2 regions of the Achromobacter animicus genome follow, and region 2 is predicted to be linked to the other one. Evidence: predicted binding sites of a transcription regulator. Region 2 holds the regulator's gene; the other holds the start of a gene.
What was found. The regulator HrcA, encoded in region 2, represses chaperone genes, less so after heat shock. The targets are predictions, from matches to a motif close to TTAGCACTCNNNNNNNNNGAGTGCTAA.
Positions count from the first base shown of each region.

Region 1: the regulator HrcA is predicted to act here: its motif matches at 5,631-5,657, upstream of groES (co-chaperone GroES).

Region 1 covers NZ_JAYGJK010000001.1:5,150,612-5,157,573, forward strand. The annotation lists gene AB3147_RS23590 (Bug family tripartite tricarboxylate transporter substrate binding protein) at 37-1,020, shown strand; gene AB3147_RS23595 (class I SAM-dependent methyltransferase) at 2,273-3,136, opposite strand; gene AB3147_RS23600 (NAD(P)/FAD-dependent oxidoreductase) at 3,232-4,125, opposite strand; gene AB3147_RS23605 (TetR/AcrR family transcriptional regulator) at 4,306-4,947, shown strand; gene AB3147_RS23610 (hypothetical protein) at 5,272-5,415, opposite strand; gene groES (co-chaperone GroES) at 5,710-5,997, shown strand; gene groL (chaperonin GroEL) at 6,037-6,962, shown strand, end outside.
Region 2 covers NZ_JAYGJK010000001.1:1,201,599-1,208,560, reverse strand. The annotation lists gene dnaJ (molecular chaperone DnaJ) at 1-323, opposite strand, end outside; gene dnaK (molecular chaperone DnaK) at 433-2,358, opposite strand; gene AB3147_RS05400 (thioredoxin family protein) at 2,443-2,847, opposite strand; gene grpE (nucleotide exchange factor GrpE) at 2,862-3,419, opposite strand; gene AB3147_RS05390 (hypothetical protein) at 3,546-3,782, opposite strand; gene hemH (ferrochelatase) at 3,772-4,887, opposite strand; gene hrcA (heat-inducible transcriptional repressor HrcA) at 4,933-5,937, opposite strand; gene AB3147_RS05375 (NAD kinase) at 6,079-6,962, shown strand, end outside.

The sequences.
Region 1 (6,962 bases), 3.9 Mb from region 2:
AAACCCATGCTGCTATCGTCGGCTGGAGGAGACACCGTGAATCGAACACTACAGACCTGCGCTCGGCAGCTCGCTATCGCCGCTTCTCTAACTCTTGCTTTTGCGGTAACTCCCGCCACGGCTGCGTGGCCGGAAAAGCCCGTCAGAATCGTGCACGCATACCCCGGCGCGCCGCTGGACGCTGCGACCCGATATCTCGCTGAAAAACTCGCGGCCATCTGGAGGCAACCGGTCTTGGTGGAAACGCGACCCGGCGCCAGTGAGATCATCGCTGGCAGGACCGTCGCCACCGCATCGCCCGACGGTTACACCCTCTTCGTCGGCGCGGATTCGAACTTCAGCAGCAATCAGTATCTGTTCAAAGACCTCCCCTTTGACCCAGAGCGCGACTTGGCGCCGGTCACCGAACTGTTCGAGCTCCCTTTTTGCCTGATCGTTCCAGGCAACTTTCCGGCGAATACCGTCGCAGAGTACGCGACGCTTATGAAAGCGGAAGGAGAAAAACATCAATACGCCTCCACAGGGATTGGAGGCCCGAATCACCTCAGCATGGAAAGCCTTAACAAGACGTTGGGGATCTCCGTAATGATGGTGCCTTACAAGGTTGGGCCTGAAATTGTCCAGGATCTGATCAGTGGCCGGGTGAGCTCATTGGTGGCTGGCGTATTCACCGCCGCCCCATTCGTACCTAACGGGAAGTTGAAAGTTTTGGCAGTGAGTGGCGATCGGCGCCAGAAGGCCATACCCAATACGCCTACCTTTGCTGAAGCGGGATATCCGGACATGCGCATCGGAAGTTATGTAGGATTAGCAGCTCCGCGCGGCACGCCCGAATCGGTGCTGAATCGGATCGCAGCAGATGTAAAGACAGTCTTGAGCACTCCGGAGTATGTGGAGAAGGTCGGTGACCCGTTCGGCTACGCGCCAATCGGGTCGACGCCACAGCAATTCGCCGCATTTCTGCAGGAGCGGCGAGCTGAAGCACAGAAGCAGATCGAAATGTTGGGGCTACGGAAGTAAGGCACTACCGCAGCCCAGCGCCTGGACCCGATTGCTCGGGCGCTTGAGTCCAAAAGTGACTTTTTTATGCCACGATTGACGTCGGTGGTGAGCAAACGGAGCACCATTCCGAGGCCCCTGTCTCGGCTGCCCTATTTCAACTACTTAGGTGGAAGAACCCTCCACGGCTAGTGTTGAACATTGGCGAGGAAACGAGACCGTACATCGCGTGCCCTACTGCCGCTCTTCTACTTTGTCCTGGGGCACGGGTAGCGGATCAGTATGGCCGGGGCCTGCCGCGTCGGCGGCGACATCAATGAAGTCGCTCACGTGGTACGGATCCCAGTAGTGCGGTTCCATGTAGAACGGTAGGCAGAGCCCGCACCAAACAGTAGCGCAAGGCAAGATGATCAGGGTCTCGGCGGGCCATCCCCTTCATGAGTAGATCGACGCGGTTCGGCCTGCCAACCAGATACCAATCTGCCAGTGCCTTTGACTCCTCGAAACGGAAGCGAGGCCCGACTAGCATCGCTTCCTCAATCCGCCACATTGTCAGGCGTTGCGGGGAAGGCCCTTCCTTTTCGGTCATGCCGCTGACTTGGCGCATCAAGCCTGAGAGCCGCTTGACACGGCACTCAGGCTCAGCGGCGTTCGCAAGGACGGGATGTCCCGCCAGATTGCGGACCGTGGATCTTCTTCGGGAGGCAGCGCGTAGCCAAGGCATTGTTCGGGAACTTTCGCCAGCAACTGTTTCCCCCGCTCCACGTACCCTACCCCAGCCAATGCGATGGACAGATTCGCCAACCCGTCGATTTGTTCACTCGGCGGGCCTTCTTTAAGCTCCGTCACGAGGGAGTTGAGCCGGTCGACGGCCCCGCAACTGTCTCCGTCAAGCCGTTTTGTGGTCAGGCCTCGTGCAGCTCGCATCCGACGAAGCTTCGATCCGAAGGTCTCATAGACATGACGCGAAAAGTGCAGGGTCGGGATGTTTGAGCTCTGACCCAACAAATCCGCATTTCGCAATACGTCTTATTTTTCAAAAGCCTCGCCAGCGTCGAGCCATCCCACGGTAGCTTCTGCTACCGCGAACCTCAGCCCTCGCGGTCATCGCTCGGGCAACCGTCAGAACTGGCCGCTTACGGCCATCAAGAGCCACTGTTCTTCTCGCCCTCTATGGCCGATCAGCGCCACATTCGGGCCGTTCGGAGCTCAAGGTGGTCCCTCCCCGAGACACGAGGAATTGCCAGTTCTGACACACCGGTTTACGTCACCCTCAACTTATCGGATTGCGTGCCGTCACGATCCACGCCGCCCCGTTAATAGTCACCGACCGCTCGCCGGCGAGCCCGGCAAAGGCGGCACGAACTGCCGCTGAGGCGCGCGCGCGGATTTCATCGGACTGGTCAGAGAGTGCGCGCGACAATGGACCGACCTCAAGTGTCATCTTCACCGCGTCGTCGATCGCTGCGTCCCGCGTCCCGCCTTCACCGAACGGGACGGCAGAGTCGAAGGGGGCAATCGCAATAGCCGAGAAGCCGGCTGCTATCAAAACTTGCGCCACGCGCGCCCGGTCGCCGAACGAAAATGGGCCCGGCGCATCAGAATTGGGCAGCGCGCTCATCGGGACGATACCCTTGAGCGCAGCCATCGGCAGGCGCACCCAATCGTTCTCCGCCGCGGCACGCCAGCAGACGAAAGCGACTCTTCCACCAGGCCGGAGCGCGCGTCGCATGTGGGTGAACGCCGCTATTGGATCGTCGAAGAACATTACTCCGAAACGCGAGAATAGAATGTCGAAGGCGCCCCTGGGCAGCTCTGCGCTGCTGGCGTCGGCCACCTGAAAGAGGGCCGGCGTATCTGGTTGCGCGAGCGCGCGCGCTCGCGCAACCAGCGGTTCGGATATATCCACGCCCAGCACTCGGCCCCCTGCGCCGACACGGGCTGCGAGAGCCAGGCTCGACGCGCCCGCGCCGCAGCCGATATCCAGCGCGCGCTCACCCTTCACGGGCGCGGCGGCTTCTATGGCGGCCTGGCCGAACACCGCCACCATAGCGTCGAGCCGGGCTTGGTTGGCGACCCAACGCTCCCCGCTTTCACCACTCCAATCACCGACCTGATCGGCCCTTTGCTCTGCCATGTCATCTCCTTGGATCGACGATATGTCCTTGATCGCGCCCATCTACGACAACCTTTTGGAGGCGGCGACGCAACGGAAGAAAGGGATCAGCGCTCTCATAGAACCATCGACTGCTGCGCGAAGATTCCCGCCATCGCGCCTTGCCAGGATGCCGTGGTGACTGAATGCATGGTGGGGTTGGCAAGGTCGCCCGCGGCGTAGATGCCGGGCGTGCTGGTCTGGCGGCGCTCGTCGACCTTCAGGGCGATGCCTTGGGACGTCTCAACCGTGACTAGGCCCAGCGATTCATGCAAGCGTGCAGAGGGCTTGTTGCGCGGATGGGCAAACACGATGTCGACTGCAACAGCAGGGCCTGCATCCAGCTTGACGGTGACGTTATGGCTTTCGTGATGGTTCAGTTCGGTGATCAGGCCATCAACGACGTGGACGCGGCGGCGTGCTAGATCATCCCGGACGTCGGGCGAGATGTCGTGACCATGAGCGAAGACCGTCAGCGTTTCAGTCCAGTCGTGGTAGAGCCTGACGTAGTTGTGCGACGGCGGGCCGGACCAGATAAGGCCCCAATGCCGCCCTGCGACCTCGAAGCCGTCGCAATAGGGGCATGGAACGATGGACGTGCCCCAGCCCTCGGCGAAGCCCGGAACACCAAGCATCTGGTCAGCCACCCCATAGCTCAAAATCACGCGGCGCGCGCCAAGGCGCTCGCCATCGCCAGTCAGGACGGAGAAATCGTCCAAGGCGCCGGAAACGCTTTCAGCTTTTGCATTGATGATCCTGACTGAGGGGTACCGCGCGAGCTGCTCCCTCGCCTCCGTCAGGATGTCCTGCGGTGGCCTGTGGTCGTGACCGAGCAGTCCATGGGAATGGTCGGCAAAGCGATTACGCTGCAGGCCGGTGTCGAGAACGATGACCTTTCGGCGGGCACGTCCGAGTTGAAGCGCCGCGGCAAGGCCGGCAAAGCTGCCGCCGATGATGATGACGTCATTCATGGTATTGGGATCCGTGTTCTATATCGAAGGGATTGGGACTGCGCTTGGCGGTGAGCCGTGCATGCGCGAGGCGCCGGAAGGCGCCGCTACGGTTGAAGCCTATTCACCGGCGCGCACATTTCGGATACCATGAGGTATCCTAAATCTCTAATTACGATACTGTCAAGTACTGGAATACACGTGGCGGAGAAAAAAACGCAGGGGCGGCGTGGCCGCCCCGCCAACGAGGCGCTGGGCCAAGCAATAGTGGACGCGGCCAGCCAGCTATTCGTGGAACTGGGTTTTCAGGCGACGACCATGGACAAGGTCGCTCAGCGCGCGAAGATATCCAAGCTCAGCATCTATCGCCATTTCGAGAACAAGGAGGCGCTATTCAGCGCGGCCATCGCGGCGCACTGCCACCAGTTTGCGCCTCAGGCACTTATCGATGGCGTCGAGGGCTCAGCCGAAGATCAGCTCATCACGGTGGGATCATTCCTGCTTCGCACGCTGTTGAGCCCGGACGTTCGCAGTGTTGAAGCCATGATCATGGCTGACAAGACGAATCAAAAGTCGTTAAGCAAGCTCTATTTCGAAGCCGGCGCAGCCTATGTCATTGCCGAGATTGAGAATCTGTTGAGTCAGTTGCACGCCAGCGCGGCTCTGAACGTGCCGGATCCTCGCAGGTCCGCCCGCTTGTTTGCCGCGCTCATCAAAGGTTCTGACCTGCTGACAATCGCTCGCTTCGATGAAGCCAAGGCAGAAGACGACCACGAAATTGAATCCTATTGCCGATCGGCTGTGGCCATGTTCATCGCCGCACATGGCGGATTACCGACGTGACCGAGTTCAACGCCTGTAGTGAAAAGTTGTACTCGTCGCCGGCGATGAATTCGAACAACGGCGAGATCGTGCCTTTGGAGCTTCTAGCTGAATGGCGACTCGGGGTTGTGCATACAAACGGTCAGACGATAGCGCCGCCAGTGCCCGAGGGTAGGTGTACCAAGTGGAGGGCCGTCAATCTCCGACCATCGAATGGCTTAATTGGAAGGCGTATCCAGGCATACCTTCCCGGTCATCGTCACTGGCACGTGAGCCATCCGCCGTATTGCTCGATCTATCCTCTTCGGCCTCAAAGACACGTACTTGCGAAGACCGGGTGCCAGCTCAGGCAGTTCCGCCCATTCCGCTGGCACTCATCTTCGACATCTTCAATGAACTTTTTTGTTCAATTTCCAAGTTGATCGAATCGTTATCGGCATTTTCCCAGCTTCCATGAACCAAAAGTCCATTCGAAAGCTCGTCAGGCACGAAGTGCTCGGCGAGCCACTTTTGGCCTGAAATTGGCCCTCCTCGCTCGCAGCCTGCACGCCGCCTCAGTCTACACACGAGTTACACGGCAACTTCAGTGAACCAAATCTCAAGTCGAAGGAACTTCGACATGAAATTCGACAGCTGCACATTTCCGCCCCAAATATGTAACAGCGCCCCGCCCCCCCTTGAACCTCAGAACATCATCCCTATAATTAGCACTCGACTCCGGTGAGTGCTAACACCTCCCGGGCAAACCGACCACCCCTTTCATTTAGTTAACAGGAGTTCCTCATGGCCTTGCGTCCCCTGGGCGATCGCGTGATCGTCAAACGCCTCGAAAACGAGCGCAAGACTGCCTCGGGCATCGTCATCCCCGACAGCGCCGCTGAAAAGCCCGACCAGGGTGAAGTCGTGGCCGTCGGCCCCGGCAAGAAGACCGAAGACGGCAAGATCCTGCCGGTCGACCTGAAGGCTGGTGACAAGGTTCTGTTCGGCAAGTACGCCGGCCAGTCCGTGAAGGTTGATGGCGAAGAACTGCTCGTCATCCGCGAGGACGAAATCCTCGCCGTGGTTCAGTAAATCTCCCGCCTCAAACGAATTTTCGAAGGAAGCTAAGAAATGGCTGCCAAGCAAGTATTGTTCGGTGATGACGCTCGCGTGCGCATCGTCCGTGGCGTGAACGTTCTCGCCAACGCTGTCAAGACCACCCTGGGCCCCAAGGGTCGCAACGTCGTGCTGGAGCGCTCGTTCGGCGCCCCGACCGTGACCAAAGACGGCGTGTCCGTCGCCAAGGAAATCGAACTGAAGGACAAGTTCGAAAACATCGGCGCCCAACTCGTCAAGGACGTCGCGTCCAAGACCTCCGACAACGCCGGTGACGGCACCACGACCGCCACCGTGCTGGCCCAGGCCATCGTTCAGGAAGGCCTGAAGTACGTCGCCGCCGGTTTCAACCCGATCGACCTGAAGCGCGGCATCGACAAGGCTGTCGCCGCCGCCGTCGCCGAACTGCAAAAGCAATCCAAGCCGGTCACGACCAGCAAGGAAATCGCCCAAGTCGGTTCCATCTCGGCCAACAGCGACACCTCCATCGGCCAGATCATCGCTGACGCGATGGACAAGGTCGGCAAGGAAGGCGTCATCACCGTCGAAGACGGCAAGTCGCTGGAAAACGAGCTGGACGTCGTCGAAGGCATGCAATTCGACCGCGGCTACCTGTCGCCCTACTTCATCAACAACCCGGACAAGCAAGTTGCCGTCCTGGAAGACCCGTATGTCCTGATCTTCGACAAGAAGATCAGCAACATCCGCGACCTGCTGCCCGTGCTGGAACAAGTTGCCAAGTCGAGCCGTCCCCTGCTGATCATCGCGGAAGACGTCGAAGGCGAAGCGCTGGCCACCCTGGTTGTGAACAACATCCGTGGCATCCTGAAGACCACCGCCGTCAAGGCGCCTGGCTTTGGCGACCGCCGCAAGGCCATGCTGGAAGACATCGCCATCCTGACGGGCGGCACGGTGATCTCCGAAGAAACCGGCATGTCGCT
Region 2 (6,962 bases):
CCGCCGCCGGCGCCGCCGAAGATCTCGCCGAAGATGTCGCCGAACGCGTCGGCGAAACCGCCGCCCATGCCCGCGCCGCCCATGCCGGCGGCGTTGGGGTCGACGCCTGCATGACCGTAGCGGTCGTATGCGGCGCGTTTTTGGTCATCGCCCAGGACCTCGTAGGCTTCCTTGGCTTCCTTGAACTTCTCTTCGGCTTCTTTGCTGTCCGGATTACGGTCCGGATGGTATTTCATGGCCAGCTTTCGATAGGCCTTCTTGAGATCGTCGTCCGAGGCGTTTTTTGCCACGCCCAGGATTTCGTAATAGTCGCGTTTTGCCATGATCCGTGGGCTCGAAACCGAGCCTTCTTTTCAGTGCTACAGAATGAGTACGCCCGGTAGGCGGATTTCTCCGGCTACCGGGCGGCAGAGGCAGGTCAGTGCCCGGCCATTATTGGTCGCGCTTGACTTCCTTGAAGTCGGCGTCGACGACGTTGTCGTCCACCGGCTTCGCGTTGTCGGCCGCTTGCTGCTGGCCGGCGGCTTGCTGCGCCTGCATGTCGGCGTACATCTTTTCGCCCAGCTTCTGCGAAGCCGTGGACAGGGCTTCGACCTTGGCGTCGATCGCGGCCTTGTCGCCTTCCTTCAGCGTTTCTTCCAGGTCCTTGATGGCGGCCTCGATGCTTTCCTTCTCGGCAGCTTCAAGCTTGTCGCCGTACTCGGTCAACGACTTGCGGGTGGCATGCACCAGCGCGTCGGCCTGGTTACGCGACTGAGCCAGTTCGGCGACGCGGTGATCTTCCTCGGCGTTGGCCTCGGCATCCTTGACCATGCGCTGGATCTCGTCTTCCGACAGACCCGAGTTGGCCTTGATGGTGATCTTGTTTTCCTTGCCGGTGCCCTTGTCCTTGGCGGACACGTGCAGGATGCCGTTGGCGTCGATGTCGAACGTGACTTCGATCTGCGGCATGCCGCGCGGCGACGGCGGGATCCCTTCAAGGTTGAACTCGCCCAGGGCCTTGTTGCCCGCAGCGATTTCGCGCTCGCCCTGGAAGACCTTGATCGTCACGGCCGGCTGGTTGTCGTCGGCCGTCGAGAACGTCTGCGAGAACCGGGTCGGGATCGTGGTGTTCTTCTGGATCATCTTGGTCATGACGCCACCCAGGGTTTCGATACCCAGGGACAGCGGCGTGACGTCCAGCAGCAGCACGTCCTTGCGGTCGCCCGACAGCACGGAGCCCTGGATGGCGGCGCCAGCGGCGACGGCTTCATCGGGGTTCACGTCCTTGCGCGGATCCTTGCCGAAAAATTCCTTCACCTTTTCCTGGACCTTGGGCATGCGGGTCATGCCGCCGACCAGGATCACGTCGTCGATGTCGGAAACCTTGACGCCGGCGTCCTTGATGGCGACGCGGCAGGGCTCGATCGTGCGTTCGATCAGTTCTTCGACCAGCGCTTCCAGCTTGGCGCGCGTGATCTTCAGGTTCAGGTGCTTGGGACCGGAAGCATCGGCCGTGATGTACGGCAGGTTGATTTCGGTCTGCTGCGCGGACGACAGTTCGATCTTGGCCTTTTCAGCGGCTTCCTTCAGGCGTTGCAGCGCCAGCACGTCCTTGGACAGGTCAACGCCTTGTTCCTTCTTGAACTCGGCAATGATGTAGTCGATGATGCGCTGGTCGAAGTCTTCGCCGCCCAGGAAGGTGTCGCCGTTGGTCGACAGCACTTCGAACTGCTTTTCGCCGTCCACATCGGCGATTTCGATGATGGACACGTCGAACGTGCCGCCGCCCAGGTCATAGACGGCGATCTTGCGGTCGCCCTTTTCGGTCTTGTCCAGGCCGAACGCCAGCGCCGCAGCGGTGGGTTCGTTGATGATGCGCTTGACTTCCAGGCCCGCGATGCGGCCGGCGTCCTTGGTGGCCTGGCGCTGGCTGTCGTTGAAGTACGCGGGCACGGTGATGACGGCCTCGGTCACTTCTTCGCCCAGGTAGTCCTCGGCGGTCTTCTTCATCTTGCGCAGCACGTCGGCCGACACTTGGGGAGGCGCCATCTTCTTGCCGCGCACTTCAACCCAGGCGTCGCCGTTGTCGGCTTTGACGATGGCGTAGGGCATCAGATTGATGTCCTTTTGCACGGCTTTTTCTTCGAACTTGCGACCGATCAGGCGCTTCACTGCGTACAGCGTGTTGCGCGGGTTGGTCACGGCCTGACGCTTGGCAGGCGCGCCGACCAGGGTCTCGCCGTCATCCATGTAGGCAACGATGGAGGGAGTGGTGCGAGCACCTTCCGCGTTTTCGATGATCTTGACCTGCCCGCCGTCCATGACAGCCACGCAGCTGTTGGTCGTTCCCAGGTCAATGCCAATAATCTTGCTCATGGTGGGTTACCTTGATTATTAAATCTATGAAAATTTGGGGAAAACTGCTTGTCTCCCCGTAACTGGGGCTGCCCGTGGGGTTTTTCAAGACGCCGGGCTGGAAATTTCCGGGCCCGGGTCCTGCAGGCGCTGGATTGCCGCAGTGAACTGGGGCAATCCGGGCCAGCCGGTGATGCGCCCAAGGCGCTTGCCGGACCGGTACAGCACAAAAGTGGGGACGCCATGCAACGAAAACCGGCGGCCCAGCGGTTCATCCGCGTAGACATCGGCTTCGAACCACGTAAGGCCAAGCCCCAGCAGCGTTTCCTGGTGCAGCAGCGCCGCCTGCTTGAACAGGTTGCAGTTGTAGCAATCCTGGCCCCACAGGAAGACACAGCGCAGGTCGGCGCCAGGCGCTTGCACCACGTCCGCGTCGAATCCCGCAGTATCGACATGGCGCATGCCGAACACCTGGAATACCTGGGCCGGGTCGAAGCGCGCGTCGGTCATGGCGGATACGCGGTTCAGCCCTGGCCAGCCGAGACGACCACGAGCGCAGGGCGCAGGGTGCGGTCGGCGATCACGTAGCCCTTCTGCAGCAGTTGCACCACCGTGTTGGCGGGCTGTTCATGCGGAATGGACGAAATGGCCTGGTGCTGGTGCGGATCGAACTTGTCGCCCTGCGCCGGTGCGATTTCCTTGAGCAGGTTGCGCTCGAATGCGGCGGCCAACTGCTTTAGGGTGACTTCGACGCCTTCGCGCAGCGTTTCGACCGTCTGATCAGGTTGGGCCAGGGCAGCTTCCAGGCTGTCCTTGACCGGAACCAGGCTTTCGGCGAACGATTCGATGCCGAACTTGCGCGCCTTGGACACTTCTTCCTGGGCGCGGCGGCGCACGTTCTCGGCTTCAGCTTGCACACGCAGAAGCTGGTCGTGCTGCTCGTTGACGGTAGCCTGGGCGGCGTCCAGCTGGGCGCGCAACTCGTTCAGCTCGGCCTGCGCGGCGTCCTGGGCGGCGGGTGCCGCATCGGCGTTCTGGCCGACTTCGGGCGCCTGGTCAGCAGGCTCGTGGGGTGCCGTCATGGGGAATCCTCCAAAAAGAATGGCTTTCGGAGACATGAATGGGGGCCAATACCCCTAATTCAAGCCCGGGTAAGCGAAATATTCCCCAGGACCCGGCGCCGCGGCCGGGCGCCTGGCCGCGGTTTCCTACTTTTTGCTTGGCTGCGCGGGAGCGACGGGGTCGCTGGCGGGGAAGCTTTCCTTCAGTGCGCGGTCCACCCGCTTGTCGTCCGCGTCCGGATCCGAAGGGATCGCGACGGGGTCGCTGGCCGGGAAGGTGTCGGCCAGGGCCTCGTCCAGGTCGTGTTCGACGCGGTCTTCGTCGACGGGAGTGCTGACTTTGCCCTTCTTGACCGGTTCGCCAGTCTTGGGATCATGGTGCATGCGCCTTCTCCTTCAAGTCCGTGGTGTCTGGAATCCACCCCTGCAAGTATCGTTCCACCAGCCCTGACAACCCCGCGATCCAGGCCGGATCGTCGTTGATGGCGGGAATGTAACGGAACTGCTTGCCACCGGCCTCGAGAAAGGCGTCGCGGCATTCCAGGCTGATTTCTTCCAGGGTTTCGAGACAGTCTGCCACAAATCCCGGGCACACCACATCGACCTCGGTGACGCCCGATGCGGCTAGTGCCTTGAGGGTCGGTTCGGTGTAGGGCTCCAGCCAGCGGGCGGTGCCGAACCGGCTCTGGAAGGTCACTTCGATCTGGTCGCGGGGCAGCGAAAGTCGCTGGGCCAGGAGCCGGGCCGTTTCCATGCAGTCGCGGTAATACGGGTCGCCCAGTTCGATGGAGTAGCGCGGCAGGCCATGAAAGCTCATGACCAGCTTCTGCGGCTTGCCGTGTTCGCTCCAGTACCGCTCGATGCGCGCGGCGAGCGGGTCCAGGTAGGCGGGGTCGTCGTGAAACCGCTTGATGAAGCGCATTTCCGGCTGATCGCGCAGCTTGCCCATGTAGCGGGTAACCGCGTCGACGACGGTGGCGGTGGTGCTGGCGGCGTACTGCGGATACAGCGGCACGGTCAGGATGCGCTCGCAGCCCTGCTTGCGCAGGTTGGAGATGGCGTGCGGGATGGAGGGATTGCCATAGCGCATGCCCAGCTCGACTGCGGCATCCACCCCGGCCGCCTGCAGGGCGGCGCGCACGCCGTCGGTCTGCCGCTGGCTGTAGACCATCAGGGGCGAGCCTTCCTTCATCCAGATTCCGCCATAGCGGGGCTCGAGCCGCTTGGGGCGGCGCACGAGCACGATGCCGTGCAGGATGGGCTTCCAGAGGTAGCGCGGGATCTCGATGACGCGGGGGTCGGACAGGAATTCGCCCAGGTACTTGCGGATGTCCTTGGCCGTCGGCGTGTCGGGCGTCCCCAGATTCACCAGCAGTACGCCGACCTTGCCGGGCACGCGCGGCGGCGGATCTTCGTTGAAGGGGTCTTCTTGCTCGGGTTCAGGAAGGTAGCGCTCAGGCCAGAGATACTTGAACAGGCGAAGAAACACAAAAACTCCCCTTCCTCCGCAAGGAGGATGTAGCTTTGAATGGAACTACTGGTTGTGGCTGAGGGCGTTGGACAGCAGGCGCGCCGTGATGTCCACGATGGGTATGACGCGCTCGTAGGCCATGCGGGTCGGACCGATGACGCCCAGCGTGCCCACCACCTTGCCATCCACGCCATACGGCGCGGTGATGACGGAAACGTCTTCCAGGGGCACCAGTTGCGAATCGCCACCGATGTAGATCTGCACGCCCTGCGCCCGGCTGGAGACATCCAGCAACTGCAGCAGGTCGGTCTTTTTCTCGAACAACGAAAACATCTTGCGCAACCGGTCCATGTCGGACGCGATGTCGGTCACGTCCAGCAGCTTGCGCTCGCCGGAAATGACCACGGCGTCGCCGTCCTCGGCGGCTTCGGCGCTGGCCTCGACGGCGGCCTGCATGAGGCGCGAGATGTCTTCGCGCAACTGGGCCAGCTCGGTCGAGAGCGTCTGGCGCACGGCATTGAACGATTTGCCGGCGAAGTGCATGTTGAAGAAGTTGCCGGCCTCCAGCAGTTCGGATTCAGCGTAATCCCGCTGGACGAAGAGAATGCGGTTCTGGACGTCGCCATCGGGCGTCACGATGATCAACAGGACGCGCTTGTCGGACAGGCGGATGAATTCGATCTGACGAAACACCTGGGCCCGCTTGGGCGTGAGCACCACGCCCGCGAATTGCGTCAGATTCGACAGCAACGCGGCGGCCGCATTGACGGCGCGGGTGGGTTCGGCGGCAGAGAGCATTTCGCCCATGTTGTGCGGCTGAAGCTGGTACGACTGTACCGACAGCAGCGAATCGACGAACATGCGGTATCCGCGCGGCGTGGGTACACGGCCGGCGGAAGTATGCGGACTATGGATCAACCCCAGCTCTTCCAGGTCCGCCATGACGTTGCGGATGGTGGCTGGGGACAAGTCGAAGACTTTAGATAGCGTCCGCGAGCCGACTGGCTGCCCATCGGCGATGTAGCGTTCTATCAACGCTTTCAGTAATGCGCGTGCGCGGTCATCCATAGCGGCTATTTTAGGGAATCTTTTTCGGTTGGGGCGATTTTTGTCCCGCAACCCGATATACGGCCCCATATAATCGGCTAATTGGCCCATTCTGGGTACATTCAGCTTTACGGTTTTGCCCCTTTTCATTTGTACGCAGCCATGCACTTTCCCACCGTCGCCCTGATCGGCAGATACCAGGACACCGGCCTGGACACACCGCTGAGAGCCCTTGCGCACGCGCTGACGCAAGCGGGCCGGCAAGTGTTGATCGACGCGGACACGGCGCGCAATACCGGGCTGACCGAATATCCCATCGCCACGCTCGAGGAAATCGGCAAGACCGCCTCGCTGGCCGTGGTCATGGGCGGCGACGGCACCGTGCTGGGCGCCAGCCGCCATCTCGCGCCGTATGGCATGCCGCTGGTCGGCATCAACCACGGGCGCCTGGGCTTCATCACCGACATCGCCTTGCAGGACGCGCACGCAGCGCTTGCCCGGGTGCTCGAGGGCAGCTTCCAGATCGAAGACCGCATGCTGCTCGAAGGCAGCGTGTGGCGCGGCGATCAAAAGATGTACTCCGCCTCGGCGCTGAACGACGTGGTCCTGAACCGTGCGGGACGCGGCGGCATGATCGAGGTCCGGGTCGAATTGGACGGCGCCTTCATGTATACGCAGCGTGCCGACGGCCTGATCATCGCCACGCCCACCGGGTCCACCGCCTATGCGCTGTCGGCCAACGGCCCCATTCTGCATCCGGGCATGAACGCCATGGTGCTGGTGCCGGTGGCGCCGCAAACGCTGTCGAACCGCCCCATCGTCATCCCGGACACCGGTGTGCTCAACATGACGCTCACTGCCATGGGCCGCGTCGAAGTCGGCGCCAGTGTGCATTTCGACATGCAGACCTGGTCCGACCTGCAACCGGGCGACCGCATCGTCGTGCAGCGCGCGCCCTACACCATCCGATTCGTGCATCCCGAAGGCTATAGCTTCTTCTCCACCCTGCGCCGCAAGCTGCACTGGAACCTGATGCCCGAAGCCTC